One region of the Telluria sp. ZB4P37 genome, then DNA from elsewhere that is predicted to be linked to it. Evidence: predicted binding sites of a transcription regulator. Region 1 holds the regulator's gene; each other region holds the start of a gene.

Region 1 (9,712 bases):
CGAAGATGATGCGGTGGTCGTAGCGGTAGAAGTCGTCCGCGTGCATGAAGTCGGCAATACGGTCCCATGCCGCGTTATCGCGCAGGAGGCCGCCGATGACGGACTGCTCTGCCTCGATGGAATGCGGGGGGATGCGCAGCGAGTCGACTTGCGGATCGGATGGGGAATTCATGGCGGGCATTATACCTTTTCCGGTCACACGGCTGAAATAATTGGGTAGATTCTGGCAATAAAAAAAGCCGGGCGAACCCGGCTTTTTTATTTATGCAACAAGTGCTTTACGCTAGAACTTAAGCAGCTTCGCCGACGACGGCGATGGTGATTTCCGACACGACATCGGTGTGCAGGGCGACTGCAACCGGGAATTCACCGGTGGTCTTCAGCGGGCCGGTCGGCAGGCGAACCTGCGACTTCTCGACCGCAAAGCCTTGCTTGCTCAGGGCTTCGGCGATGTCGAAGTTGGTGACCGAACCGAACAGGCGGCCGTCGACGCCGGCTTTCTGGCCGATGGTGACGGTCATGCCGCTCAGCTTGTCGCCCTGCGCCTGGGCAGCCGACAGCTTTTCAGCTGCTACTTTTTCCAGTTCTGCGCGCTTGACTTCGAACTCGGCCACGGCGGCCTGGGTAGCACGGCGTGCCATCTTTTGCGGGATCAGGAAGTTACGTGCGTAACCGTCCTTGACCTTGACCACGTCGCCCAGGTTGCCGACGTTAACAACTTTTTCCAAAAGGATAACTTGCATATTTTTCTCCAGAAATTCTGATCTGTACGCCGCGGATTAACCGTGGTGCAGGTCGGTGTACGGCAGCAGCGCGAGGTAGCGTGCGCGCTTGATCGCGGTGTCGACCTGGCGCTGGTAGTGCGCCTTGGTGCCGGTCAGGCGTGCCGGCATGATCTTGCCGTTTTCCTGGACGAAGTCCTTCAGGGTGTCGACGTCTTTGTAGTCGACCTGTTCCACGTTTGCAGCGGTGAAGCGGCAGAACTTCTTACGCTTGAACAGCGGGTTTTGCTGTTTGCGCTTCTCTTTGAGTTTCGCTTTGTTTTTGTCGAACTTTTTACCGAATGCCATTTTAGGCTCCTGTATCTAAATGAATGCCGCTTCAGGCGGCACTGAAATCAATGATGTGAAACACCAAGGCTTTACTGTTGCGATTCTTCCGTGCCAGGAATCCGGTGAACTGGTAGGCCGCGCCGAGTTCGGCGCTGGCAAACCTGCCTGAAATCTCGCCCGCGGCCAGCGCGGTGACTTCAAACTCGACCAGCCTCGCTACCCTTGCCTCTTCCTGCTGCGAACTGTGCATCAGGATGGCGCCCACGATGGGGACACCGGCCGGGGTGTAACGCAACACGTCACGCTCGGCGATGGTCGCCACGAGCCGCAGTTCGTTCACGCTACTGATTCACTCGTGTTCGGGATTCCCTGGAAAAACCGGATCAACAATTAGGCTGCTGCGGCCGGGGCGGCAGCTGGTGCTGCGGCTTCAGCGCGGTGGCTCTTGGCTGCGTCTTCGCGCTGGACCGACTTCATCATCGGCGACGGTGCGGTTTCAGCCTTCTTCATCTTGACGGTCAGGTGACGCAGGACGGCATCGTTGAACTTGAATGCGGTTTCCAGCTCGACCAGGGTCTCGTTGTCGCACTCGATGTTCAGGCAGATGTAGTGGGCTTTCGGCAGCTTCTGGATCTGGTAAGCCATCTGGCGACGGCCCCAATCTTCGACGCGATGGATGTTACCGCCGCGGCTCGACACCGTGGCTTTGTAACGCTCGATCATCGCCGGGACTTGCTCGCTTTGGTCCGGGTGGACGATAAAAACGATTTCATAATGACGCATGCATTACTCCTTAAGGACGTTTAAACAAATGCCCACCTCGGCGTCAAGACGAGTGTGGGAAGGGAAAGCCGGACATTATAGCCTGAGATTGGCCGAGTTGGAAAGCCGGGCGTTGTTCGCGGCGCTGATGGGCCTGCAAGGACGCGCGGTTTTTGCCACGCCCGTGACCGCGCTGCACAATTTTTTTACACTTTTCCCGTGTTTTCCCTTGCGCAGACAGGAATACTGTACAAAAATACAGTCTACTCACACAACGGATTGCTTTAACACACCCATGCTCAAGCTCACTGCAAGGCAAGAACAGATCCTGAACCTGATCAGGGAAGCGATCGAGAACACCGGTTTCCCCCCGACCCGCGCCGAAATCGCGGCCGAACTTGGCTTCAAGTCGGCCAACGCCGCCGAAGAACACCTGCAGGCCCTGGCGCGCAAGGGCGCGATCGAGATTTCGCCCGGCACCTCGCGCGGCATCCGCCTGATCGGCGCTTCCGTCGAACAGGTCCCCCTGGTGCCTGCCGCCCTGATGATGGCCCTGCCGCTGGTCGGCCGCGTCGCCGCCGGTTCGCCGATCCTGGCCCAGGAACACGTCGAAGCCACCTATAACGTCGACGCCGCGATGTTCTCGGCCAGGCCCGACTTCCTGCTGAAGGTCAAGGGCTGGTCGATGCGCGATGCCGGCATCTGCGACGGCGACTTCCTGGCGGTCAAGAAGATCGACAGCGCCAAGAACGGCCAGATCGTCGTGGCCAGGCTGGGCGACGAAGTCACGGTCAAGCGCTACCGCAAGACGGGCAGCGTGGTCGAACTGCTGCCGGAAAACCCGGACTTCAAGGTCATTCAAGTCACCCCCGAGGACGAGTTTGCGCTCGAGGGGCTGGCGGTGGGGTTGATGCGTAGTTGGCATTAATCCAGCTAACACTGCAATACCAGAACTTGGATCCCCGCCTGCGCGGGGATGACGGTTTTTAGGGGAATGGTACAAACATCGCAGTTAATACCGTTACTCTTAAGACCGTCGTTTCCGCGAAGGCGGGACCCCAATTTTTGCGAATAGCCGCGCTCCCGTCACTTCAGCTTCTTCGCATCCGAAGAACTCTTCACCATCGCATTGTGCTCGGACACATAGGCCTCGGTCGCCTTACGCCATGCCGCGAAATCGGCCAGCACCATCTGTGAGCTCACCTTCGCCTCCTCGGTCAGGTTCGACTGCAGCTGCGTCAGGTAGGCGGTCGACTTCTCCGTCTCTTCTTTAGTCATCAGCTTGGCGATATCCGCGGGGATGCGCTTGGTCAGCGGCGTTGCCGCGTTCAGGTTGGTGACGAATTTGTTGTAGCAATCCTGCCAGCTCGTCACGGCCGCCCCGATGCGGTCGATGTCGGCGTTAATCTTCGACATGGCCGGGATACGCGGGGCGGTGCAGCGGAATTCGCCCGACTTCAGGTCTTCGCCGTCATAGCCCTTGACCCAGTAATCGATCTCCTTGCGGCGCTTGACGCGCTGGTCCATCACATCGAGCGAGGCGGCGGCCACTTTGTTGCCCTTGGCGGCCGATTTCTTGAAGAGCGCTTCGGCCCTGGCCTCGTCGACCTGACCTGCTTCGCCATACCAGTACATCTGGCCCAGCGCCTGCTGCGCCTCGGCGTTGCCGCCATTGGCGAGCTTCGTGTACAGCTTCATGGCCTGGGCGTAGTCCTTCTTCGCGAACAGGGCGTGGGCATCTTCCAGCTCGCCGGCAAAGGCGCTACCGCAGAACAAGAGGGAGAGGCAGAACAGCGTGGTCTTCATGGGCGCTTACGGATGAGGAATCGAATCCCCATCATAGCGGCATCGTCCGTGCTACTCAACCTTTGGCACAAGAACGGCAGCCCGAAGGCTGCTGTCGTCCTTACGCGTCAAGGGCCTGGCGGAAGTCGGCGAGCAGGTCGTCGGTGTCCTCGATGCCCACCGAGACCCGAATCAAGGACTCGGCAATGCCCATGCTGGCACGCCGCTCCGCCCCCATCTCGAAGAAGATCGTATGCGCCACCGGGATCACCAGGGTGCGGGTATCGCCCAGGTTGCTGGCCGGGATGCCGAGCTTCAGGCGGTTCAGGTAGTCGAAGGGGTCGATCGCGTCGACCAGTTCGAAACTGAGCAGCGAACCGGCAGCGCGGAACAGCTCCGAGCTGATGCCATGCTGAGGGTGCGAGGCCAGGCCGGGGTAGTGCACCGCGGCGACTCGCTCATCGGCCTCCAAGAGCCGGGCCAGCGCCAGCGCATTGCTGCTGGTGCGGTCCATGCGCAGGCCCAAGGTCTCGGCGCCGACAGCGATATGGTGGGCCGCCTCGGGACCCAGCGCCGCGCCGAAGTCGCGCAGGGCTTTCGCGCGCAGCTGGGCCAGGCCTTGCGCCTGGCTCGGCTGCTTGCGGAAGTTCGGCGCGATGTGCGGGTAGCCGCTCCAGTCGAACAAACCGGTATCGGTCAGCGCCCCGCCCAGCGCATTGCCATGACCGCCGATCGACTTGGTCAGCGAATTGACCACCAGCCCCGCGCCGACCGCCTTCGGGCGGAACAGGTAGGGCGTGGTCATGGTGTTGTCGACCACATAGAGGATGCCGCGCTCGCGGCACAGCTGGCCGATGCGGGCCAGGTCGGCCACTTGCGTGCGCGGATTGGCGATGGTCTCGACGAACACCATGCGCGTTGCAGGCGTCAGCGCCGCTTCCACGTTCGCCACATCGGTCGCGTCAACAAAAGCGACATCCACGCCCTGCCCCGCCACCGTCTGCCACAGGCTGTTGGTATTCCCGAACAAAAAGGACGAGGACACGATCTGGTCGCCCGAGCGCAGCAGCGCCTGGAACAGCGCGCCGATGGCGCCCATGCCGGTGGCAAAGCACAGTGTGCCGACACCGTCTTCCATTTTCGTGATCTTGTCCTCGAGCGCGCTGACGGTCGGGTTGCCCTGGCGGCCGTAGCGGAAGCCCGGCTCCTTGCCCTGGAAGACCGAGGCCAACTGGCGCGCATCGTTGTAGCCGAAGGCCACCGAGGTATGCACCGGCTTGTGCAGCGAGCCCTGCTCGACCGTCTTGCGGCGGTCGTTGTGCAGGATGGTGGTGGTGAAACCGTACTTGGTATCGCTCATGGGATTTCGCTTGAAGCAGAACCTTATTCGGCGGCCGGAGCCTTCAGGTGCAGGTGCGTGGTCACGTCATCCTCGCCGCGCTTCGGGCTCGGCTTGTGGCGTGCCGATTCCAGGCGGTCGAGGTATTCCGGGGTCACGTCGCCGGTGACGTAGACGCCGTCGAAGCATGACGCCTCGAAGTTTTTCAGCGCCGGGTTGACGTCCGAGATGGCGCGCTTGAGCGCGTCGACATCCTGGTAGACCAGGCGGTCGGCGGTGATCTCGCGGCAGATTTCTTCGGTCGTGCGGCCGTGCGCGATCAGCTCGTCGCGGGTCGGCATGTCGATGCCGTACACGTTCGGGTACAGCACCGGCGGCGCGGCCGAAGCGAAGAACACCTTGCGCGCACCGGCTTCGCGGGCCATCTGCACGATCTCGCGGCTGGTGGTGCCGCGCACGATCGAGTCGTCCACCAGCAGCACGTTCTTGTCCTTGAATTCGGAGGCGATGGCGTTGAGCTTCTGGCGCACCGACTTCTTGCGCATGCCCTGGCCGGGCATGATGAAGGTGCGGCCGATGTAGCGGTTCTTGATGAAGCCTTCGCGGTACTCGATGCCCAGTTTCAAAGCCAGCTGGATGGCGGCCGGGCGCGACGAATCGGGAATCGGCATGACCACGTCGATCTCGCCATCGGGAATCTCGGCGCGGACTTTGTCGGCCAGGTATTCGCCCATGCGCAGGCGGGTCGCGTACACCGAGGCGCCGTCGATCACCGAGTCCGGGCGCGCCAAATACACGTATTCGAAGGCGCAGGGGTTCAGCGACGGGTTCTCGGCGCACTGCTGTTCGGACAAGTTACCATCGTTGTCGATATAGACCGCTTCTCCCGGCGCGATGTCGCGCACGAAGCGGAAGCCCAGGCCCTCCAGGGCCACCGATTCGCTGGCCACCAGGTATTCGGTGCCGCCTTCGGTCTCGTTCATGCCCAGGCAAAGCGGACGGATGCCAAAGGGGTCGCGGAAGGCCAGCATGCCGTGGCCGGCGATCTGGGCCACCACGGCGTACGCCCCGCGCACGCGGCGGTGCACTGCCGCGACGGCCTTGAAGACCGCTTCCTTGTTCAGGTTGAAACCATCGGCCGCCTCCTGGATCTCGTGGGCCAGCACGTTGAGCAGCACCTCGGAATCGGAATCGGTGTTGATGTGGCGGCGGTCGTTGCGGAACAGCTCGTCCTTGAGCACGGCCTGGTTGGTCAGGTTGCCGTTGTGCGCCAGCGTGATGCCGAAAGGTGCGTTGACGTAGAAGGGCTGCGCTTCTTCCTCGCTCGACGAGCCGGCGGTCGGATAGCGGCAGTGGCCGATACCGGTATTGCCTTGCAGCGAGCGCATGTTGCGGGTGCGGAACACGTCACGGACCAGGCCATTCGCCTTGTACATCGAGAACATGCTGCTGTGATTGGTAGCAATACCCGCAGCGTCCTGGCCGCGGTGCTGCAGGAGCAGCAATGCGTCATACAAGAGCTGGTTGACGGGATTGTGCGAAACGACGCCGACGATGCCACACATGGTGCGCTCCTAATAACTGACCTGCTGATTACAAAAAAGAATTCAATGAGGGTGTTCAATACTTCACATGCTGCGCCAATGCTGCAGGCAAGAAAGGCTTGACCGTGCGCGCTCCGGTTTCCGCCATTGGCGAGAGCAGCGCATTTGTCCAGAAATCCTGTTGCGGGATGGAAGTCATCCCACACAATATGACGGCGGCAAGCACGATTACAATGCCGCGGCCCAATCCGAACAATCCGCCCAGTCCCCGGTCTGCCAGGCTCAGGCCGCTCGCGGTGATCAGGGCGCCGATCGCCAGCGACAGAAGGCCCATCAATACGCGCACGCCGAGGAAGAGGAGGACAAACGCCGCGATCAGGCGCGCGGTCGCGCCGGGAACCAGGTCGGGCAGCATGGGGGCCAGTTTTGCCCCGTACATGTTGGCCACCACGAAGGCGACCACCCAGCCCAGCAGCGACAGGATCTCCTTCACCAGGCCGCGCAGGGTGGAAATGATGACCGACGAAATCAGTACGAACAGGACCAGGTAATCGAAAATCGTCACGCCGCGCTGCCCCGCTTGAAAACGTCCATCAGAGCGGGACCATCTTGCCCGACAGGCCGATGCCGATCAGCTTCGAGCTGACCTTGTCCGCCTCTTCCTTGCTGAACGGTCCTACCCGCACACGGATCAGGTCACCGGACTTCTCGGTGAACGAGGACACGCCGGCAGCGCGCAGGCGGCCCTGCAGCTCGGTGACTTTTTCCGGGGTCGTCAGCGCGGCGACCTGCACCACGTATTTCTGCGACGGGCCTTCGACCTTGACGGCCGCCTTGTCCTCGAGGATGGCGATCGCGCGGGCGGCGTCTTCCTTGGCCTTCGGCTTGGTTTCCAGGGGTTTGGCAGCGGCTGGCTCGGGCTTCTTGAGGACCAGGTCGGCGGCCTTTGGATGGACAGTGTCGATGGCGGGCGCGCGCTTCGCATCCAGCTTGGCTGCGTCAAGCTTGGGCTCGAGTCTGGGTTCGGGCTTCAGTGGCGGCACGGGGTCTGTGCGGCCGGTGTCGACGGTACGCATCGGCAGTGGATCGGACGGCGGCACCGCGATCGTGGCGCCAGGCTGCGGGCCGACGTCCACCGGCTCGACGATTTCCTCGCCGCTGTCCACGGTGGCCGCTGCCGGCACCGGCAGGGGCGCCGATTTTTCCTTGTCCGGGATGTTGATGGCGATGTCGGTGCCGAGCGGCTTGGGCTCGGAATCGAGCAGCATCGGCAGCCCGACGGCCGCGGCCAGCGCCAGTGCGATCGCGCCGACGAGGCGGCGGCGTGCGCGTTTTTTCTCGGGGAGGACAGGATCCGGGCCGCGGCTGCGCCGTGCGCCTTCGCCGGCGTGCGTCGCGCGCTTGGCGCGGGCGCGCTCGCCATAGGCTGCGTCGTCATCCTTGACGAAGTGGCCGCTGTCGCGGACGGTGTCTTGCTTGTTTTTGCTGCCGAACGAGAACAAGCCCATGCGTTTCAGGTATCAGTGTAGAGAGGATTTACGGGCCGCCATCACGCCGGCGACCGTATAGAACGAACCAAAGACCACAATTCTATCATTCTCCCCTGCCCGGCTCACCGCATTCGCATACGCCTCGGCAGGATTGGCGAAAGTGGCGACCGAAAAATCGTCTGCTTTCGCGCCCGCGGGCTTGAGCAATGCGAGTTTTTCGGCCAGCTGCGCCGGGTCGCTCGAGCGCGGCGAAGGCAGCGCCGTCACGCACCAGTGGTCGATGTACTGCGCCATCGGCGCAATCACCGCGTCGATGTCCTTGTCTTCCATGATGCCGAACACCGCATAGGTAAAGCGGTGGAAACCCATGTTGCCGAGGTTCTGCGCGAGGGTTGCGGCGGCGTGCGGATTGTGCGCGACGTCGAGCACTTGGGTCGGGCGCCCAGGCAGCACCTGGAAGCGTCCCGGCAGCTCGACCAGCGCCAGGCCGGCGCGCACTTCCTGGGCGCCGCAGGGCAGCTGCATGCGCAGCACTTCGAGCGCGGCTAGCGCGGCCGAGGCATTGAGCAGCTGGTTGGCGCCGCGCAGGGCCGGATAGGCCAGCGAATTGCGGCGCTGGCCGCGCCCGCCATAGCTCCACTGCTGCTGGTCGCCCTGGTAGTTGAAGTCGCGTCCCAGCAGCCACAGGTCGGCGCCGATGGTCTCCGCGTGATCGATCAGCGTTGTTGGGGGCACCGGGTCGCTGCAGATGGCCGCTTTGCCGGCGCGGAAGATGCCGGCTTTCTCGAAGCCGATCTTTTCGCGCGTGTCGCCGAGGTAGTCGGTGTGGTCGATGTCGACGCTGGTGACGATTGCCACATCCGCGTCGACCACGTTGACCGCGTCGAGGCGCCCGCCCAGGCCCACTTCGAGGATGGCCACGTCGACGTTCGACTGCGAGATCAGGTGCATGATCGCCAGCGTGGTGAATTCGAAATAGGTCAGCGACACGTCGCCGCGCACGCTTTCCACTGCATCGAAGGCTGCCACCAGGGCTTCGTTCGAGGCCATCTCGCCATTGATGCGGGCGCGCTCGTTGAAGTCGAGGAAGTGCGGCTTGATGTACAGGCCCACGCGGTAGCCGCATTGCAGCAGCATCGCTTCGAGCATCGCGCAGGTCGAGCCCTTGCCATTGGTGCCGGCCACCATGATCACGGGGCAAGCAAAGCCAAGCTGCAGGCGCTCCTTGACGGCGCGCACGCGGTCCAGTCCCATGTCGATATGGGTTTCGGCATGGCGCGACTCGAGCAGAGCCAGCCAGTCGGGCAAGGTGGTCGGGGTAGTGGGCATGGATGAACTTCGGTGGTGCGTGCGTGGCACGGTACTCATTCGCGATCGACGCGCAGATGCGGATACGCGCAGCGGATGCGTGGCATCCGCTGCGCGAACGGGGTCAAGCGAGGACTTCGACTGCCTGGTTCTGCAGCAAGGCCAGCAGGCGCGCGATTTCTTCGCGCATCTTGCGGCGGTCGACGATCATGTCAACAGCGCCCTTCTGGACCAGGAACTCGGCGCGCTGGAAGCCTTCCGGCAGCTTTTCGCGCACGGTGTTCTCGATCACGCGCGGGCCGGCAAAGCCGATCAGCGCTTTTGGTTCGGCGATCACGACGTCGCCCATGAAGGCGAACGACGCGGACACGCCGCCCATGGTCGGGTCGGTCAGCACGCTGATGAACGGGAGCTTCTTTTCCGACAGCTTGG
Region 2 (9,712 bases), on a different contig from region 1:
GGATGTCGCCAGCGTCCCGGCGGCGACCAACATGACCGGCATCCGTTCCGGCCATGGCGTGTCGTTCCGGATTACCGTGCTGAACGTGGCAGCCACGGCACTCTGGACGGTCGGCGTGTTCGCCTCGCTGTATGCCGGCGTGCTCGATCCCTCGGTGCGGGTCACCTCGAGCACGCTCTCGTCCATCATCAATGGCGGCGCCACGATCATGATGGCCATCTTCATCGACCCGCACATGTCGGGCATGACGGACGACGTCATCGAAGGCAAGGTCAGCGACGCACAGTTCCGCAAGGCGATCGTCTGGCTGGTCGGCAGCCGCCTGGCCGGAACGCTGCTCGCACAGGCCTTGCTGGTGCCATCCAGCATGCTGATCGCCTGGGTGGCCCGCGTCATCTAGGGCCGCGCGCTACAATAGGGCGTATCCCTGTTCTCCCTTTCGCCGATGTCGCTCAACACCATCGAAATCAACCGCCGGATGGACCGCTTCGACGGTCACGACAGCGTCTGGCTGTTCGGCTATGGCTCGCTGATCTTCAAGGCGGACTTTCCCTTCATCGAACGCCGGCCGGCCAGCATCACGGGCTGGAGCCGCCGCTTCTGGCAAGGCTCGCACGACCATCGCGGCACCGAAGCCGCGCCCGGACGCGTGGTGACCCTGGTGCCGGACGAGGGCGCGACCTGCCACGGCATGGCCTACCTTGTCACACCCGAGGAATTCGCCCACCTCGACCACCGCGAACAGAACGGCTACCTGCGCCTGGCCTCCGAGATTCGCTTCGACGATGGCGGCGCGCTCGAGGGCATCGTCTACATCGCCACCATCGACAACGCGGCCTTCCTCGGCCCGGCCAGCGAACGCGATATCGCACGCCAGATCGCCACCGCGCGCGGCCCGAGCGGGCCCAATATCGACTACCTGGTAGCGCTGGCGCAGGCCTTACGCGAACTGGGCAAGCCGGATGCGCATGTGTTCGAGATCGAGCGCCACCTGGGCGAATTCCGGCGCCAGCAGCGCTGATTTCCTACGCGGCGCCGGGCGAGAGCGCGAGGCACAGGGGCGTCGCCGGCCGCAGCGAGATGTTCAGCACCGGGTGCGGCGCGGCCTGCCCCCTGGGCGCCGACAGCACGAACCGCTGCAGCAGCATGGCGGCGATGACCGTCATCTCCATCAGCGCCAGGTGCTGGCCCAGGCACACGCGCGGGCCGGTCCCGAAAGGCATGAAGGCGCCGCGCGCAATCGCCGGCGCATCCGCGGCGAAGCGCTCGGGGCGAAAGGCCTGCGGCTCGGGAAACCAGCGCGGGTCCTGGTGCATCAGGAAAACCGGAATCATGAACATGGTGCGCTTCGGGATCGTCCAGCCGCCCAGCGCAATCTCGCGGGTCGAACGCCGGCTCATCAAGACCGGCGCCGCCGGATACAGGCGCATCGTCTCGTTCAGCGTTTGCGCCAGGTAGCCCAGCGCCGGCAGGTCTTCGCCGCCGGGCGCGCGACCCTGCAGCACCGACTGCACTTCCTGGCGCGCTGCCTCCTGCGCTGCCGGGTTCGAGGCCATGCACCAGGCCCACCAGGTCAGGCTGGCAGCTGTGGTCTCGTGGCCGGCCAGGAAAGCCGTCATGCATTCGTCGCGCACGGCGTCGAGCGGCCAGGCTTCGCCGTCGGCACGGTGCAGCTCCAGCAGGCGGCTGAGCAGGTCCGCCGGCCAGGCATCGACCGGCATGGCCAGGCGCGCCTGCACGTGGCGGTCGACCAGTCCTGTCAGCTGCGCGCGTACGGCGCGCTTGCGGCGTTTCCAGGGCATCCAGTCGGGCCAGCTGGCCGGCCAGAACATCTCGGCATTGCCTGTGACCAAGGCCGCGTGCACCGCCGCCTCCATGCTGCGCGCTTCATCGCCGATCTCGCTCGAGAACATCATTCGCATGATGACGTCCATCGTCAGCGCAGTCAGGTGGCTCTCGATCGGCGCGTTGCCGCCAGCCTGCCAGGCCCCCATCGCCTTCCCGGCCGCTGCCGCGATCGTCGGCACGAAAGCCTTGACCGCTTTCGGCGCGAAGGCCGGCTGCAGGGCGTGGCGCTTGGCCGCCCATTGCGGCGCTTCCGCGATCAGGACGCTGTTGCCCTGCAGGTAGGCGAAGATGCCGATGCCGCGTTCCCAGCGAATCAAGGCGTCGTGGTGCGTCACCAGCAGCTCGCGCACCAGCTGCGGATCGGCTACGACAAGCTGGTGCTCCGGCCACATGCGCAGGTGCACCAGGTCGCCATACTCCTGGCGCCATCCGGCAAGGGCAGACGGCAGGTCGCGTGCCATGCGGGCCAGCAGGCTCCAGCCGCTCAAGCCGGATGTCGGGCCGGGCGGCCAGGTGCCGGCGGGGTGCTGGATGTGCGCAGGCGGCAGGCCGCCTGCATGGAAAGGACATCGGGCAGGAGTTGGCGTATTCATGGCATCCATTTTTCACCGCTTCGCCCGGCGCGTCTTGAACGCAAACGACATCGACAGGCTTGACAAGCCTGCCTATACTTGCAGGCCATGGTCCCCGACTGCGACACCCACCTCCTTGCCTGCCCCGACCCGCTGGCGCGCGCGCCGCGCCTATGCAAGGAGGGTCGCCTCCCGCACGACCGGCTCTACCTCGCACCGCCCGCGCTGCAGGGCGCCATGCTGGTGCTGGTCAGCCGCGACACAACGCGTCTCGAATTAACCGATGCCCAGCGACTGTCGCATTTCCCCGCTTCGCCACTGGTGACGCTCTCGTGGTTTCCCGGCCTCGATGCCGGCCTGGTCGACCCTCAGCACGGCTGGCAACGATTTGGCGCGCGCGTCATGTTCTCGGGCAGCCAATCGCGCCCGCTGACCACCTGGACGCCGACCAGTGGCCGCGGCTACATGGCCTGCTTCCTGCCGGACGTCGCGCAGGCGCTGTTCGGACTCGACCTGGCCGCTGTGCAGGACCGGTTCGTGCCGGCGATGAATGCCGTGGAGGCACACTGGCAGCCCTTCTTCGATGCCCTGCTCGGCGCCACGGATGATGCCGCAGCGATGGGCGTTCTGGAAGCACATCTCGGCCAGCGCTGGCGCAGCGTGCAGGGGCGCAGCTCCAGCCGGCCGTCGCTGCGCCAGATGGGCCGGCACTGGGTCGAGCGCTTGGCCTGGCAAGCCCACGAGTGGCGCAACACCTGTAGCACGCGCCAGGTCGAGCGCCGCATCAAGTCCTTTAGCGGGCGCTCGCTGCGCCAGTGGCGAGCGCTGACGCGCACTGAAGGCGCCTTCTTCGCCGCCCGCGAGCGCTATGAAAGCGGCCAGCCTTTCGAATGGGCGACGCTGGCGCTGGACGAAGGCTTTTCCGACCAGGCCCATTTCAGCCGCGTTACCCGCGAAATCTGCGGCTTTTCGCCGACCGAGTTCGCCGACCGTTTCATCGAGGATGAATCGTTCTGGATCTACCGGCTGTGGGTGTGAACGCGACGGGTCGGTAGCGGCCTTGTGGCCGGATAGTTGAACGGCAGGTGCAGGGAAGTCCGCTAGAATCGTGCATGCGGCGGGTTGCGCTGCAGCCTGTCTTGACAACACGTGCGTGCAGGCCACGCGCCATAACCGGAGAACAGGGAATGTCGAAGAAGATGCTGATGGTGTTGTGTGGATTCCTGCTGGCGGCAATGCAGCCGGTTGCGGCGCAGACCAAGCCCGCCGAGCCAGCGGCGCAGTACGACGCCGAGCTGGCCAAATCGCTCGGCGGCAATGACCAGGGCATGCGCAGCTATGTGCTCGTGATCCTGAAGACCGGCCCGAACAAGGTCACGGACAAGGCCGAGCGCGCGAAAATGTTCGAGGGCCACCTTGCGAACATCAACAAGCTGGCGGCCGAGAAGAAGCTGGCCGTGGCCGGACCGCTGGACGGCAAGGAAGGCCGCCGCGGCATCTTCATCCTGGCAACCTCCGACATCGCACAGGCCAAGAGCTATGTGGACGCCGACCCGGTCATCGTGAGCGGCGAGATGGTGGCGGAATACCACCAGTTCTACGGCTCGGCCGCGCTGATGGCGGTGAACGACGTTCACAACAAGATCCAGAAGAAAAAATAAGGGCTGGCCGGCCCCCTTGCCGCAAGGGGGCCGGTCGTCGGCTACCGGCTACCAACAACAAGTTGCGCCATACTGGTAGCCGACTGCCGATACCGCTAACTGGCCTGCGGCAACCCCCGCATCCCTGCCCCGCTTCCCTCCCGGCCCGCACGTCACAGGTCTAGAACAAATCCAGCTGCCCCGCCCCGTTCCCGCCCTGCTTACCCGGCCTCGCCGGCACCACCAGCGGCTTGCGGAACTGCGAGCCATCGAGCCTGCCGAAACGTCCGCGGAACTCCCCCATCCCCAGCCGCTCGACCGCCTTGGTAAAGCGCTGGCGGATCAGGTCGGCCCACACGCCCTCGCCGTGCATGCGCTTGCCGAAATCGCTGTCGTAATCCTTGCCGCCGCGCAGGTCGCGCACGCGGTTCATCACGCGCTGGGCCCGGTCAGGGAAATGGGCTTGAAGCCATTCCTGGAACAGCGGGTTGACCTCGTTCGGCAGGCGCAGCACCACGTAGTGCGCGCCGACCGCGCCGGCGTCGCGCGCCGCCTCCAGGATCTTTTCGATTTCCGGCTCGGTCACGAAAGGGATGATCGGCGCCACGCTGACGCTGACAGGGATGCCGGCATCGGTGAGCGTGCGGATGGCGCGCAGGCGCCGCGCCGGGGCGGCCGCGCGCGGCTCCAGCGTGCGTGCGATCTGCGGGTCGAGCGTGGTCAGGGTGATCGCGGCGCAGGCCTGGCCGCGCGCGGCCATGGGCGCGATCAGGTCGATGTCGCGCTCGATCAGGGCGGACTTGGTGATGAGGCCAACCGGATGCTGGCATTCGCTGAGCACCTCGAGCACCTGGCGCGTCAGGCGCAGCTCGCGCTCGCAGGGCTGGTAGGCGTCAGTGTTGACGCCGAGGGCGATGTGCTCGGGTACATAGCCCGGCTTGGCCAGCTCGCGCCGCAGCAACTCGGCGGCATTGACCTTGGCGAACAGGCGGGTTTCGAAATCAAGCCCGGGCGACAGGCCGAGATAGCTGTGCGTCGGACGCGCAAAGCAATAGATGCAGCCGTGCTCGCAGCCCCGGTAAGGGTTAAGCGAGACGTTGAACGGAATGTCCGGCGAGGCATTGCGCGACAAGATGGTCTTGGCGTGTTCCTCGGTGACGACGGTGCGGAAGACGGTGGGACCATCGTCGTCGCGCTCCCAGCCGTCGTCGAATTCTTCACGGCCATTGACCTCGTACCGGCCCTGCATGTTCGACACGGCGCCCCGCCCCTTGCGCGCCGCGAGCGGACGCGGGCCGAACATCGGCTGCTCGTCCACGGGCTGGCGGCAAGTCGGTTGGTCGCGGTCGGGCACGTCGGCTCCATACTGTGTATTTATACAGTATTTTACGCCCGGGCCGCGCAGAACTCAAGCAGGACGTGTGTTGTGGTGCGGATGCACCGCATACGCCGCCTGCTGCCCTACGAAGCCCTCGAAGGCATCCAGCAGCGTCTGGAAGGCTCCACTTTCGCCTTCCAGTTGCCCCAGCGCCAGGGCAGCCGCTTCCAGCGACGACAACTGGTGCGGCGCATGCGCCTTGCGGATGCGGTAGTTCGACGGCGCCACGTCCACCAGCGCCAGCCGCGGCAAACGCTGCAAGGCCGGGTTCAGGTAGAGCATCTTGCGGCTCTTGCGCCAGGTCGCATCCAGCACCACCAGCCGGACCCGGTCCGCATCGCCTGGGACGAAGGGCGGCGGCTCCGGCAGCTTGGCGTCGCGCGCGGTCTGCGGGTACAGCAGCACGGGCACGCGCCCGCCAGCATGCAGCAGCGCGTCGAGTTCCGCCGGGTCGAAGGCCTCGCCTACCGCCAGCGTGCTGCCCGCGACACTCAGGTGCAGCAGGCGTGCACTGTTCTTGGCATTGGCCACTTCCAGCGGATGCTGCAGCACCAGCAGCGCCGCCCGCGCCTCGACCTGCGTGATCCAGCGGCAGATGCAGGCCGATTGCGCGCGCAGGCAGGTGGCGCAGTGCGCGCGCCTCAACACGGGTTCGTTCATGGCTTGGGTGTCGAGCCGCCGCCCAGCGCGCGGTACAGGTCCACGGCGGGCGTGGACGGGGAGCCGGGGAGCATCGGCTTTTCGTCGGGCGCCCATTCGCGCGGCGCGTACTTGCTCACTTGACCATTTCCCTCTGCGATGCCTCACCTTTTGCCAGGTTCGCATGATAACCGTTCACGAAACACCACGCCGGACACCTCCCGGCGTGGTCATCTTTGCACGACGCAAAAATTTAGCTCAAGAGTTGGCTAAACGGATATTGCTCTGGCCTCTACGCGTACCTAGAATCAACTTATGCCTTGCGGAAATTATTCCGGATCGCATGTTCATTCGTACGCAGTCGAGACCGAGTCACCATGCACCCACGCCTCACGCTTCGCAATTTCGCGGCCACCGCGCTCCTCGTTCTGGCCATGCTTCCCGGTATCGCTGTGCAGCAGGAGTTGCAACTCGACCACAGGATGAACGAGCACATCGTCCAGGTGCCGGCCGGCGCACAGAATCGCGCGATGCTCGAGACCACGGTGTTCCAGCCGAACGGCCCGGGCCCCTTCCCCCTCATCATCATCAACCACGGCAAGGATCCCGGCCGTCCGAGCATGCAGCCGCGCGACCGCTTCTATCACATGGCCACGGCCTTCGTGAAACGCGGCTATGCAGTGATGGTGCCAATGCGCCAGGGCTTCGCCAATTCCACCGGCCGTTACCGCGACCATGGCTGCAACATGACGGCCAATGGCCATGCCCAGGCCGACGACATCGCCGCCACCCTCGCCTATGCGCGCCAGCAGCCCTGGGTCGACGCCGGCCGCATCGTCGTTGCCGGCCAGTCGTATGGGGGCCTGGCGACGATCGCCCTCGGCACCCGCGAGCTGCAGGGCGTGCGCGGGCTGATCAACTTCGCCGGCGGCCTGCGCGACGACAGCGACCGCTGCGCATGGCGCTCGGCGCTGGTGTCGGCATTTGCCGACTACGGCTCGAAGGCCACCTTGCCGACCCTGTGGATGTATGGCCAGAACGATTCCCTGTTCGGCCCCGAGCTGGCGCAGCGCATGCACGCCGCGTTCGAGGCGGCCGGCGGGCGTGGCCGCCTGGTCGAGTTCCCGTCCTTCAAGCGCGACGCGCACGGCATGCTGGCCAGCCGCGACGGCGGGAAGATCTGGCTGGCGGACACGATGCACTTCCTGCAGCAGGTCGGCATGCCGACCAGGGTGCTGCACGAGGTGCCGCCGCCCCCGAGCCCGGCGCGCACCGACTTCGCCAGGGTCGACGACGTCGATGCCGTGCCCTTCCTGTCCGGGAACGGCCGCCGCGCCTACCAGGAATACCTGGGCAAGATGACGCCGCGCGCCTTCGCCGTGTCGTCGAGCGGAGCCTGGACCTGGGCCGAGGAAGGCGAAGACCCGGACGGCCGCGCGCTGGCCACCTGCACCGCGAAGAGCACCGATCCTTGCCGCCTGTATTCGATCGACGATTACGTGGTGTGGAATGGCGATCGCATGGACCAGGCCGAAAAGGCGGCGGTCACGGCGTCGGTCACGCCGGCGCGGAAGCTGGACGCGGCCAGCTCGGCGCCGAGCACCTCAATCGGCAGCAACAAGGCGACGAATTAAGCTGTTGCAGGGCGGGCGGGTCTTCCCGTCCGCGCATTCAAATTACCTAAACTAATCCGCGCCGTGGTTGATTGACCCAGGTTGAACGCACGGTCGGTGTAGCCGATCACCCTACGGCAGCATGGCCCGCGTTTGCGATCAAGCGCAAACCGCCCCCCTCCCCCAGATCCGACAATGGCCCTGACGCCATTTCCGGAGAATTTCATGGTTCGCCTCCTTCACGCCTGTTTCGCCGCGCTCTCTGCGCTGGGCGCGGGGGTAGCCTGCGCGCCGGCCGCCGCGGCCAACAACTATCCCGTGATCCTGGTGCACGGCTTCCTCGGCTTCGGCCCCGACACCTTCGAGCACAGCGGCTTCAATTACTGGGGCGGCTATGGCGACATCGCCTCGCACATGCAGGTCTACCGCGGTCCGCGCACGGTGTTTGCGGCGGTGGTCGGGCCGATCAGCTCGAACCGGGACCGCGCGGCCGACCTGTACGCGCAGATCAAGGGCGGCTGTGTCGACTATGGTCCAGCCCACGTGCGCCGCTACGGCACGCCCGGCCAGCAGCAGACCCCAAGCGGCAAATGCTGGGCCGCCGACCCGAAGAATAACCCGCAGGGGTATCCGCTCGCGCTCTACCCGGCCTGGGACGACCAGCACCCCATTCACCTGATCGGCCACAGCCAGGGCGGCACCACGATCCGCGCGCTGGTCGAGCTGCTGGAACACGGCTCGCCCGAGATTGAAGGCGGCCACACGCTGTACGCGGGAGGGAAAACCGGCTGGGTGCGCAGCGTGACGACGATCTCGGCCCCGCACAACGGCACCACCTATGCCGACGCGGTATTGAGCGCCAACCCCGCCTTGCGCACGCCGCTGCAGGCGGCCTTGCAGCACCGCTGGGCGCAGTGGGAACTCTCGCCCGACGGCGCGCGCGACTTCAACCTGTGGGCGCGCACTTCGCCCCATATCTATTACTACTCGGTGGGCACGGTGGCGACCGAAGCCGGCAGCTGGTGCTGCAACGGCACCGACCGCGCGGTCGCGCCGGTGCAAACGGTTTCGAACCAGTATGCGCGCCGGGACATGATCCCCGTTTTCAAGGGCACGGCCGGCGAATGGATCGTGCCATCAAGCTTCCAGCATGGCCTGGGCGGCTATACCCAGGCGGCGCCGGGGCGGGTGCAGGTCGGCGGCGAATGGTTTGCGAACGATGGGGTGGTCAATACGGTGAGCATGCGCGCGCCCTTCGGGCACCCGGTGCGCGACTACGACGGGCGCTCGGTGAAGGGGACGTGGAATCATCTGGGGGAATACAGGGGGTATGACCACTTTGATATTCTCAACTGGCCGAATAATGGGCCGTCGGCGAACACCTTGTATGAGCGGGTGAGCGATATCATTTTTGGGTTGTGACGTGACGGACGCAAATGCCGGTATAGCCGTTACCCTAAAGACCGTCGCCCGGCCAAGGTTTGCGAATAGCCTTAGGCGCATCCGCGCAGCGCTAACGTGGTGCGACGGAACTGGATCCCGGCCTGCGCCGGGATGACGGATCAAAGGGTAACAATAAAGTGAAGGTAAGCGGGTGCCCGCGATGAGCTCCCCCCTCAGTGCACACTACGCAAACTGCGCGCCAGATCCGACAACCGATAAGGCTTGCTCACGAACGTGAAATCCCCCAGCTTGTGCTGGTCCAGCTTGAGCGCCGGTTGCGGATAGCCCGAGGCCAGCATCACCTTGACGCCCGGGTAGTTCTCGCGCGCGTGTTCGGCCAGTTCGATGCCGTTCGGGCCGCCCGGCATGACGATGTCGGTGAACAGGATGTCGACGTCGCGGCTGGCCAGCAGGTTCATCGCTTCCTGGCCGTTGGCCGCGGTCGTCACCTCGTAGCCCATGCTCATGAACAGCGCCGAGGCCGCGTCCAGCAGATCGGGCTCGTCCTCCACGATCAGCACGGTTTCGGAGTCGTCGTGCGCCGCCGGTTCGCGTTCGAGCGTGGCGACGGCCGGCAGG
Region 3 (9,712 bases), on a different contig from region 1:
AGGCCGTCGCGCGCCTTGTAGCGCACGAACTGCTGGCGTCCCATCTGCGCCGGATTGATGGCCGGCCGCGTGTCGGCGATCTTGTTGATCACCCCGGTCTGGGTGTTGTAGAGCGAATAGCTGCCTGGATGGACGTCCGAGTACGCGTACACCAGTACCCAGGGCGAGGCGGCCTGCGCCGGCACCGAAATCAGGTTGACGGTGGCCGGCAGCAGCTTGTCGACCGCCTGCTGGACCGCTTTCATGCCGGGATCGAACCATTCGTTCGATGTCGCATCGGTGGTGAAGCGCGCGCCAAGCACCTTGTCGCGGTTGACCACCAGGCGGCCGTCGAAATCATAGCCGGTGGTGACCAGCACCGGTTCCGGGTTGACTTTTCCGGTGGCGATGTCGAACAGGTGCAGCGAGGTGGTGTCGCGCCCGCCGGCGCGCGCCAGCACGAACAGGTTGCCATCCGGCGTGAAGCCGACCGGTTGCAATTCCTTGCTGCCGTCGCCATAGGCCGGGTAGCTGGCCAGCACGCGCCATGTGCCGCTCGACGGCTCGCGATAATGCAGCGTGACCGTGTCGCGCTCCATCGACCAGGCCAGGCGGGGCTCGCCCTTGTGGTCGAGCGTCCAGCCGCGCACGTTGTAGGCCGGGCGCGGCACCGCCTGGGTGGAACCGGTCAGGGTGTTCAGGCGCAGCAGGTCGACGCTGCGCACCTCGCGCGCGGTATCGAAATTGACGCTGGTGACATACACGTATTCCGAATCCTGCGCGCCCTCCTGGTCGAGCATGAAGGTATGCCACGGCAGGATCTTGCGGACCGTGCGCCGGCCGAGCGACGAATTGCTGCCGGTCCGGTCGGCCAGTTCCACGAACTTCTCGCCATCGCGGTCGACCGCGTACAGGCCGGGCGCGTAACGCTGGTTACCCTCCCCGACACCTTTTTCACGCGTGTCGAACAGCAGGCGTTCGTTGCTGATCCACTGGAAGTCGCCGATGTCGGCGTCGTTGTACGAGGCGACTACCTTGGCGCTGTTGGCCTGCAGGTCCACCACCACCAGCGCATCGCGCCGGCCGGGCGCACCGGAACGGGTGGCCAGGAAGCGCGCGTCAGGCGACAGCTTGGCGCCGCTGATCGGGGCGCTGGAGAAGAAACTGGCGATGGCCGGCAGCGCGGGCGCAGCCGGCGAAGGTGCTTGCGCATGCGCGCCGGGCAGTGCGCATGCCAGTGCGGCAGCGAGGGCTGCGCCGCGCAATGCACGGGAAAGGAATAGGGTCATACACGCTCTTGGAAATGGATGGATGCCTGGGGCGGCATCCAACAATAGCAGTCTTGCCGGGCCAGCAAAACCCATTGGCCCACATCCATGCCGCGTGCATATGCACTGTGGCGCCGGCGCACATCAGGGCTTGTGTGGAGGGTCCTGCTCGGGCGCGCGGATGTACTCGACCATGCCGATGCTGGTGCGGCTCGGCGGCGCGCTCAAGAGGCTGCCCAGCACCGTCGCAAACAGGCCGCCCGGCACGCCGAACACGCCCGCGGCCAGCGGCTGGATGCCGAACCAGGCGTCGTCCACGCTGCCGCCCAGCGTCGGGCTGGCGCGCAGCATGTACCAGAGGCAGATAGCGAAACCGGTGAGCATGCCGGCGATCGCCCCCGCGTGGTTGGCGCGCTTCCAGAACACGCCCAGCACCAGTACCGGGAACAGGGTGGAACCAGCCAGCGAAAACGCCGCGCCGACGAGCGACAGGATGTCGGCCGGCCGCTGCGAGGCCGCGTAAGCAGCGATGAAGGCCACCGCCAGCAGCAGCAGCTTGGAAATCGTGACCCGTTTCTGGGTCGAGGCGCCCGGGTCCACCATCTTGTAATACACGTCGTGCGAGAGCGCGTTGGAGATCGCCAGCAGCAGGCCATCGGCCGTGGACAGCGCCGCCGCCAGGCCCCCGGCCGCGACCAGTCCCGAGACCACATACGGCAGGCCGCCGATTTCGGGCGTGGCCAGCACCAGCACGTCGGCGTCGATCGCGACTTCGGCCAGCTGCACGATGCCGTCGCCGTTGATGTCCACCACGCTGAGCAGGGGACTGACCTTGTCGACGTTGGCCCAGTACGAAATCCAGGTCGGCAGCGCGGAAAAATCGCTGCCGACCAGCGAGGTATAGATATCGTACTTGGCCAGCACCGCCAGCGCGGGAATGGTCAGGTAGATCAGCAGGATGAAGAACAGGGTCCAGAACACCGACACCCGGGTCTCGTGCACCGAGGGCGTGGTGTAGGACCGCATCAATATATGGGGCAGGGCGGCGGTGCCGAACATCAGGCAGAACACCACCGCCAGAAAATTATTGCGGCGCTTGTCCGACTCGGCTTCGGTCGCGCCGGGGAAAGGCGTGGCATGCGGCTCGGGCGGCCGCGCACGCTGCAGGTTGGCTTCGCGCAGCTCCAGCCACGTCGTGCGCGCTTCGTCGGGCGAACCCGGATAGGTATTGAGCGCGCGCTCGGCCTGGCGCACTTCTCCCAGTGAGGCATTGCTGGCGCGGACCGCCCGCAGTGCGCGCTGTGCTTCGAGCTTGCCGGCTTCCCACGATGCCGGCAGTGCTGCCAGGCGCGCATCGAACTCGCCGGCGCGGCGCCGGAACTCGGCGCGCACCTCGAGTTCGCGCGGGTCCTGCGCCAGCTGCCGCTCGCGCGCTGCCAGTTTCGGCAGGAGCGAGCCGTAGGCCACCTGCGGCACCGGGTTGTCGGCATGCTTGGCCGACAGCCAGATGGTCGGGATCAAGAAGGCGACCAGCAGGATGATGTACTGGGCCACCTGGGTCCAGGTAATACCGCGCATCCCGCCAAGGAAGGAACACACCAGGATGCTGGCCAGGCCCAGGAAAATCCCGACCGAGAAGTCAACGCCGGTGAAGCGCGAGGCGATCAGGCCGACCGCGTAGATCTGCGCCACCACGTAGGTGAAGGACACCATGATGGTGGCGCCGACGGCGAGCGCCCGCACCGGCCCGCCACGCCCACCCGCACCGCCGCCGTAGCGCGCCGCCAGAAAGTCGGGGATGGTGTACTGCGCGAATTTGCGCAGGTAGGGCGCGATGAGCAGCGCCACCAGCACATAGCCCCCGGTCCAGCCCATGATGTAGGCCAGGCTGTCGAAGCCGTGCAGGTACAGGCCGCCGGCGAGGCTGATGAAGCTGGCTGCCGAGATCCAGTCGGCCGCCGTGGCCATGCCGTTGAACAGGGCCGGCACGCGCCTGCCGGCCACGTAGTATTCGGTGACGTTCGAGGTGCGCGCCACCACGCCGATGGTGGCGTACAGCGCGATCGTGGCGAACATGAAGATATAGCCGATCCACAGGCGCGGCATGCCTTCCCGCTCGAGCAGGGCCAGCGACGCCAGGAACAGCGCGAAGCAGCCGGTGTACCAGAGGTAGTAGCGCGACAGCTTGCGGAAATAGGACGGCTTGGGCGTGCTCATGCGCCTGCCTCCGGCGCGGCGTACAGCCGGTCGAGGCGGCGCATGCGCCAGGCGTACCAGGCGATGATGGCCAGCGACACCAGCGAGGCTCCCTGCGCCGCCATGTAGAACGACAGCGGCCAGCCGAACACGCTGAACTGGGCCAGCTCGCGCGCGAAATACACGGTGCCGAAACCGGTGGCCAGCCACAGGACCAGCAGCACGGCGGTCAGGCGCCGGGTGCGCTCCCAGTGCGCGGCGCGGGCCGCCAGCAGGCGCTGGTGGCAGGCAGCCGCGTCGGGCAGGGGCGAAGAAGGGTCAGTCGGCTGGTTCGGCATCGGCGTCGTCGGCGTGGTGCAGCGGTGGCGGGAAGGTCAGGCGGAACAGGCTCCCAGGGTGCTTCCTGGACTCGCTGCGCGGATTGTTGAAGATGTCGACTTCGGCGCCGTGCTGCTGGGCGATCTCGCGCACGATCGCCAGCCCGAGGCCGCTGCCCTGCACGTTGCTGCCCAGGATGCGGTAAAAACGCTCGAACACGTGGGCACGCTCGCTTGGTGCGATGCCGGGGCCGGTGTCCTCGACTTCGAGCAGCACGTGCTCGCCGTCGCGCCGCACCCGCACCGTCACGCTGCCGCCCTGCGGCGTGTAACGCAGCGCATTGTCGATCAGGTTCGACAGCAGTTCGCGCAGCATCAGCGCATTGCCGGCGATGACAGGTGGATCGCCCGGCGCCTGGTCCGGCAGCTCCAGCCCGAAGTCGATCCGGTGCGCGAACGAAGCCTGCACCCAATCCTGCACGGTGGCATGCGCCAGTTGCGCCAGGTCGACCGCCTCGAAGGCCAGGCCGGCATGCGGCTGGTTCTCGGCGCGCGCCAGCGCCAGCAACTGGTTGACCAGGCGCGTAGCCGAATCCGAACTCTTGGCCAGCTGCTCGAGCGAGCGGTGGATCTCTTCCGGGTCGACCTGGCGCAGGGCCAGCTCGGATTGCATGCGCATGCCGGCCAGCGGCGTCTTCATCTGGTGCGCGGCGTCGGCGATGAAGCGCTTCTGCATCTCGACGGTCTGGGCCAGGCGCTCGAGCATGTCGTTGAAGGAGCCGACCAGCGGCGAGATTTCTTCGGGCACCTGGCGCGGATCGATCGGCGACAAATCGTCGGGGGGACGGGCGCGGATGCGCTCCTGCAGCTCGGCCAGCGGCGTGAGGCCGCGCGACAGGGCAAACCAGACCAGGGCCAGGATCACCGGCAGGATGATGAACTGCGGCAGGATCACGCCCTTGATGATCTCGTTGGCCAGGTGAGCGCGCTTGTCGAGGGTTTCCGCCACCTGCACCAGGGCCTGGTCCGGCGCCGCGGCGCGCCCGGCGTCCTCGCTGCGCAGCGGGTCGAGGTGCACATAGGAATAGGCCACGCGCACCGGCGTGCCATGGATGCTGTCGTTACGGAAGCTCACGGTGTCGCTGCGGCCGCCATCGGCGGCGGCGCCCGGCACACTGGCGCGCGGACGCGGCAGGTCGCGATCGCCGTCAATGTGCAGGCCGTCCGGCCCGCTGATCTGGAAGTAGACGCTGTCGACGTCGTCGGCGCGCAGCACGTCGCGCGCGCTGCCCGGCAGTTGCACGGTCGGCCGGCCGGCCACGGTGCGGATCTGCTGCGACAGCACGGTGACCCGGTCTTCCAGCGCATCGTCGAAGGGTTGGTTGGCGATCGACTTGGCCACCAGGTAGGTGATCGCGATGCTCATCGGCCACAGCAGCAGCAGCGGGGCCAGCATCCAGTCGAGGATCTCGCCGAACAGCGAATGCCGGATATTCTCGTCCGGTTCGGGATTCGGCGGAATATAAAGCGGCTCGGCCGCCCAGGGACCGGGCGCGGCGTCGAACCCGGTGTGGCGTTCGCTCACTTGTCGGCGGATTTGCTGTCGGCGAGGGCGCGCGGGGTGTCGGAGAACTTCTCGAGGCAGTAGCCCAGGCCGCGCACGGTGGCGATGCGCACGCCGCCGACCTCGATCTTCTTGCGCAGGCGGTGCACGTAGACCTCGATGGCGTTGTTCGACACTTCCTCGCCCCATTCGCACAGGTGGTCGACCAGCTGCTCCTTGGAGACCAGGCGCCCGGTGCGCGCCAGCAGCACCTCGAGCAGGCCGAGCTCGCGCGCCGACAGGTCGAGCATCTGCTCGTTGATGTAGGCGCTGCGGCCGACCTGGTCGTACACCAGCGGGCCATGGCGCACCACGGCTGGGCCGCCGCCGGCGCCGCGGCGGGTGAGGGCGCGCACCCGCGCCTCGAGCTCCGACAGGGCGAACGGCTTGGCCATGTAGTCGTCGGCGCCGAGGTCGAGGCCCTCGACGCGCTGCTCGACCGAATCGGCGGCGGTGAGGATCAGCACCGGCAGCAGCGAAGAGCGCGCGCGCAGGCGGCGCAGCACCTCCAGGCCGGACAGCTTGGGCAGGCCGAGGTCGAGGATGAGGAGGTCGAATTCCTGGGTGGACAGCGCGGTGTCGGCGTCCTCGCCGTTCTTGACGCAGTCGATGGCATAGCCGGACTGGCGCAGCGAGCGCGTGAGTCCGTCGGCAAGTACGCTATCATCTTCGGCGAGCAGAATTCGCATGGGGGCACCTGGTAAACGTTGGACTTTCGGCAGGTCCTATTGTGTTTGATTTATCGCAACAATGCGAGCCTCCTCTTAACAACATGGAGGTTTTTTTCGCTTGCATAAACTACTGGATTTATATACAGTAGTGACTTGAATTCACGTTTGAGAACCACTGGAATTTTATACAGTAGTGACCTTGATTTGCGCGGTAGTGACCCTACCTTGCCTACTCCACAGCTGAAAGTACACCATGGACGACAAAAAAACCGCAGTAAACGCCGTTGAAAAGGGCAAGGCGCTGGCCGCCGCCCTGGCGCAAATTGAAAAGCAGTTCGGCAAGGGTTCGGTCATGCGTATGGATGCCAATACGCCGGTCGAGGAGGTGCAGACTGTTTCCACCGGCTCGCTGGGCCTGGACATCGCGCTGGGCGTCGGTGGCCTGCCGCGCGGCCGTATCGTCGAGATCTACGGTCCTGAATCGTCGGGTAAAACCACCCTGACGCTGCAGACCATCGCGCAAATGCAAAAACTGGGCGGCACCTGCGCCTTTATCGATGCCGAGCACGCGCTCGACGTCGGCTATGCGCAAAAGCTGGGCATTAACCTGTCCGACCTGCTGATCTCGCAGCCGGATACCGGCGAACAGGCTCTCGAAATCACCGACGCACTGGTGCGTTCGGGTTCGGTCGACCTCGTGGTCATCGACTCGGTGGCGGCACTGACCCCGCGCGCCGAGATCGAAGGCGACATGGGCGACTCGCTCCCGGGCCTGCAGGCACGACTGATGTCGCAGGCGCTGCGCAAGCTCACCGGCTCGATCAACCGTACCAATACCCTGGTGATCTTCATTAACCAGATCCGTATGAAGATCGGCGTGATGTTCGGCAGTCCGGAAACCACGACCGGCGGTAACGCGCTGAAGTTCTACGCCTCCGTGCGCCTGGACATCCGCCGTACCGGTTCGATCAAGTCGGGTGACGAGGTGATCGGTAACGAAACCAAGGTCAAGGTCGTCAAGAACAAGATCGCACCTCCGTTCAAAGAAGCGCACTTCGACATCCTTTATGGAGAAGGCACGTCGCGCGAAGGCGAAATCCTGGACCTCGGCGCCGACAACAAGATCGTCGAGAAGTCGGGCTCTTGGTACAGCTATAACGGCGAACGCATCGGACAGGGCAAGGATAACGCCCGCCAGTTCCTGCGCGATCGTCCTGCGCTGGCCCGCGAGATCGAGAACAAGGTCCGTACGGCCTTGGGCGTGCGTGAACTGCCGCCGGTCACTGCTGCTGTCGCTGCCGCTGAAGAAGCCGGCAAGGTGAAGCTGCAGGCGGTCGGCGAGTAATCGCCGGCAGCCGGTCGCTAGTCCATGCCAGCACCCCAGCTCAGCCTTAAAGGGCGCGCGCTTCGCTATCTGTCGATGCGCGAGCACAGCCGGCTCGAGTTGGGGCGCAAACTGGCCCGTTATGCCGAGGAGGGCGATGACGTGGAAGCCCTCCTGGATTTCCTTGAAAAGAATAACTGGCTGTCGCAAGAACGCTTCGCCGAATCGCTCATCAACAGGCGCGCGGCACGTTTCGGCAACAGCCGCGTCATGGCCGAGCTGAAAAGCCATGGCGTCAATGGCGAGACCCTGGCCGAACTCAAGGCCGGCCTGACCGACACCGAAACGGCGCGCGCGACCGAAGTCTGGCAGCGCAAGTTCGGCACCGTCGCGCTTGACGCGGCCGAGCGTGCCAAGCAGATGCGCTTCCTGCTGCAGCGCGGCTTTTCGCAGCGCGCCGCGCGGATTGCGATGCAGGGCGGGCCGGAAGACGACGAGTTCTGACGAAGACGGGTTTCCGTCCTGGCAGCCTGTTTATAGCAACATCATCTAATAGCATCTTTGAGCGGGGCCTTCCCTGGCGCGCTGGTTTTGCATTTCGTCTCCCAATTCCACCGCATGTTCCGCGGGCGTGACTCCGTGCGTACTCGGGACTCTGCGCGCACCCGCGACTTTGAACGCACGCGCAACCATGAACGCACTCGCCACCCGTTGCGCGCCCGCGTATCGTAGCGTGGGCAAGTCTGTATGGCACAGGGACATAGGTAACAGTTGTCCAGGGACATAGGTAACACCCGTTCTACTACCGAGCCCATCAGCACACAGCGTCCGAGCCACTGCAACATTGCCCACTCTGCAAGAAACCCCGCCGAATATGCCTGCCAAGCCCTGAAAACGGCTCTGTTGCAGTGCAACCTACAACGCCCTGTGATAAACTTTTGTGGTTTAAGCAGCGCCGCATGAGCGGTTGTTGTCGTAGAAGCTACGGCAACGTGCATAACGCACACTGGCTGCACCACTAACGGCCGCGCAAGCGGCATTGGTTTTTATGCCCCTGTCTCTTCCCGTATCGCGCTCGCTCCGGCATACGCGCGCCATCACTGTCGAAGCCTATGCGCGCGATGATGGCCTGTGGGATCTGGACGCCAGCATCCGCGACGTCAAAACCCGTGACATCCAGCTTGCTTCCGGCACCCGCCCCGGCGGCCTGCCTGTGCACGACCTCAAACTGCGCGTCACCATCGACCGCAACCTGACCATCGTGGATGCCGAAGCCGCGTCCGATGCCGTTCCGTATCCCGGTTTCTGTGAGACGATCGTCCCAGCCTACAAAAAGCTGGTCGGCCTGTCGCTGATGAACCATTTCCGGTTGCACCTGAAAGACCGCCTTTCGGGCGTGCTCGGTTGCACCCACCTGACCGAATTGGCCCAGGTGCTGCCTACCGCAGCGCTGCAAGCCTTTGCCGACGACGTGTTCGACACCCGCGGCGGCGCCGACGCGAATGGCAGTATGCACTCGGCCGAACGGCCTTTCGAGCTCGATCGTTGCCATGCGCTGCGCAGCGACGGACCCGCCGTGGCCACCTATTATCCCCGCTGGTCGATCAAAGCCGTCGCGGGTTAGCATTCGATGTTTGTCATTTGTATTTCAACCGTATTTCTAAATCAGTAATAGACGAAGGGAAGCCAGCATGAAAATCCATGAGTATCAAGGCAAAGAGATCCTCCGAAAGTTCGGAGTGACCGTTCCGCGCGGCATTCCGTGCATGTCGGTCGAAGAGGCGGTCAAGGCCGCTGAAGAACTGGGCGGTCCGGTCTGGGTCGTCAAGGCGCAGATCCATGCTGGCGGTCGCGGCAAGGGCGGCGGCGTCAAGGTTGCCAAGTCGCTGGAGCAGGTCAAGGAATACGCAGAACAGATCATGGGCATGCAGCTCATCACGCATCAAACCGGCCCTGAAGGCCAGAAAGTGCGTCGCCTGCTGGTCGAAGAAGGCGCCGACATCAAGAAGGAACTGTACGTCTCGATGGTCACCGACCGCATTTCGCAGCGCGTCGTGCTGATGGCCTCGTCGGAAGGCGGCATGGACATCGAAGAAGTCGCGCACAGCAACCCGGAAAAGATCCACTCGATCGCGATCGACCCGGCCGTCGGCCTGACCGATGCTGAAGCCGACGAGATCTCGACCAAGATCGGCGTGCCTGCCGAATCGCTGGCCGACGCCCGCGTGCAACTGAAGGGCCTGTACAAAGCCTACTGGGAAACCGATTCGTCGCTGGCCGAAATCAACCCGCTGATCCTGACCGGTTCGGGCAAGGTCATCGCCCTCGACGCGAAGTTCAACTTCGACTCGAAC

What was found. Region 1 encodes LexA, which represses DNA repair genes until DNA is damaged. Its sites were predicted from a motif close to ACTGTATNNNNATACAGT; they were not measured.
Region 2: a site for LexA is predicted at 5,426-5,443, ahead of AC56K1_RS00575 (PA0069 family radical SAM protein). Genes of this name have one in related genera too.
Region 3: a site for LexA is predicted at 6,164-6,181, ahead of recA (recombinase RecA). Genes of this name have one in related genera too.

Annotation. Positions count from the first base shown of each region.
Region 1 covers NZ_JCASID010000006.1:140,485-150,196, reverse strand. The annotation lists gene AC56K1_RS12630 (replicative DNA helicase) at 1-172, opposite strand, end outside; gene rplI (50S ribosomal protein L9) at 291-743, opposite strand; gene rpsR (30S ribosomal protein S18) at 780-1,070, opposite strand; gene priB (primosomal replication protein N) at 1,102-1,392, opposite strand; gene rpsF (30S ribosomal protein S6) at 1,443-1,835, opposite strand; gene lexA (transcriptional repressor LexA) at 2,110-2,742, shown strand; gene AC56K1_RS12600 (tetratricopeptide repeat protein) at 2,901-3,620, opposite strand; gene AC56K1_RS12595 (cystathionine gamma-synthase family protein) at 3,721-4,959, opposite strand; gene purF (amidophosphoribosyltransferase) at 4,983-6,503, opposite strand; gene AC56K1_RS12585 (CvpA family protein) at 6,559-7,047, opposite strand; gene AC56K1_RS12580 (SPOR domain-containing protein) at 7,076-7,990, opposite strand; gene folC (bifunctional tetrahydrofolate synthase/dihydrofolate synthase) at 8,003-9,301, opposite strand; gene accD (acetyl-CoA carboxylase, carboxyltransferase subunit beta) at 9,405-9,712, opposite strand, start outside.
Region 2 covers NZ_JCASID010000001.1:109,513-119,224, reverse strand. The annotation lists gene AC56K1_RS00600 (lipid II flippase Amj family protein) at 1-400, shown strand, start outside; gene AC56K1_RS00595 (gamma-glutamylcyclotransferase) at 446-1,021, shown strand; gene AC56K1_RS00590 (cytochrome P450) at 1,026-2,441, opposite strand; gene AC56K1_RS00585 (helix-turn-helix transcriptional regulator) at 2,529-3,458, shown strand; gene AC56K1_RS00580 (YciI family protein) at 3,608-4,081, shown strand; gene AC56K1_RS00575 (PA0069 family radical SAM protein) at 4,242-5,363, opposite strand; gene AC56K1_RS00570 (tRNA-uridine aminocarboxypropyltransferase) at 5,469-6,098, opposite strand; gene AC56K1_RS00565 (hypothetical protein) at 6,095-6,217, opposite strand; gene AC56K1_RS00560 (dienelactone hydrolase family protein) at 6,455-7,711, shown strand; gene AC56K1_RS00555 (esterase/lipase family protein) at 7,916-9,112, shown strand; gene AC56K1_RS00550 (hybrid sensor histidine kinase/response regulator) at 9,307-9,712, opposite strand, start outside.
Region 3 covers NZ_JCASID010000002.1:567,270-576,981, reverse strand. The annotation lists gene AC56K1_RS06965 (alpha/beta hydrolase family protein) at 1-1,268, opposite strand, end outside; gene AC56K1_RS06960 (sodium:solute symporter family protein) at 1,392-3,464, opposite strand; gene AC56K1_RS06955 (DUF4212 domain-containing protein) at 3,461-3,781, opposite strand; gene AC56K1_RS06950 (sensor histidine kinase) at 3,762-5,345, opposite strand; gene AC56K1_RS06945 (response regulator) at 5,342-6,052, opposite strand; gene recA (recombinase RecA) at 6,288-7,379, shown strand; gene recX (recombination regulator RecX) at 7,404-7,862, shown strand; gene AC56K1_RS06930 (DUF2889 domain-containing protein) at 8,407-8,982, shown strand; gene sucC (ADP-forming succinate--CoA ligase subunit beta) at 9,050-9,712, shown strand, end outside.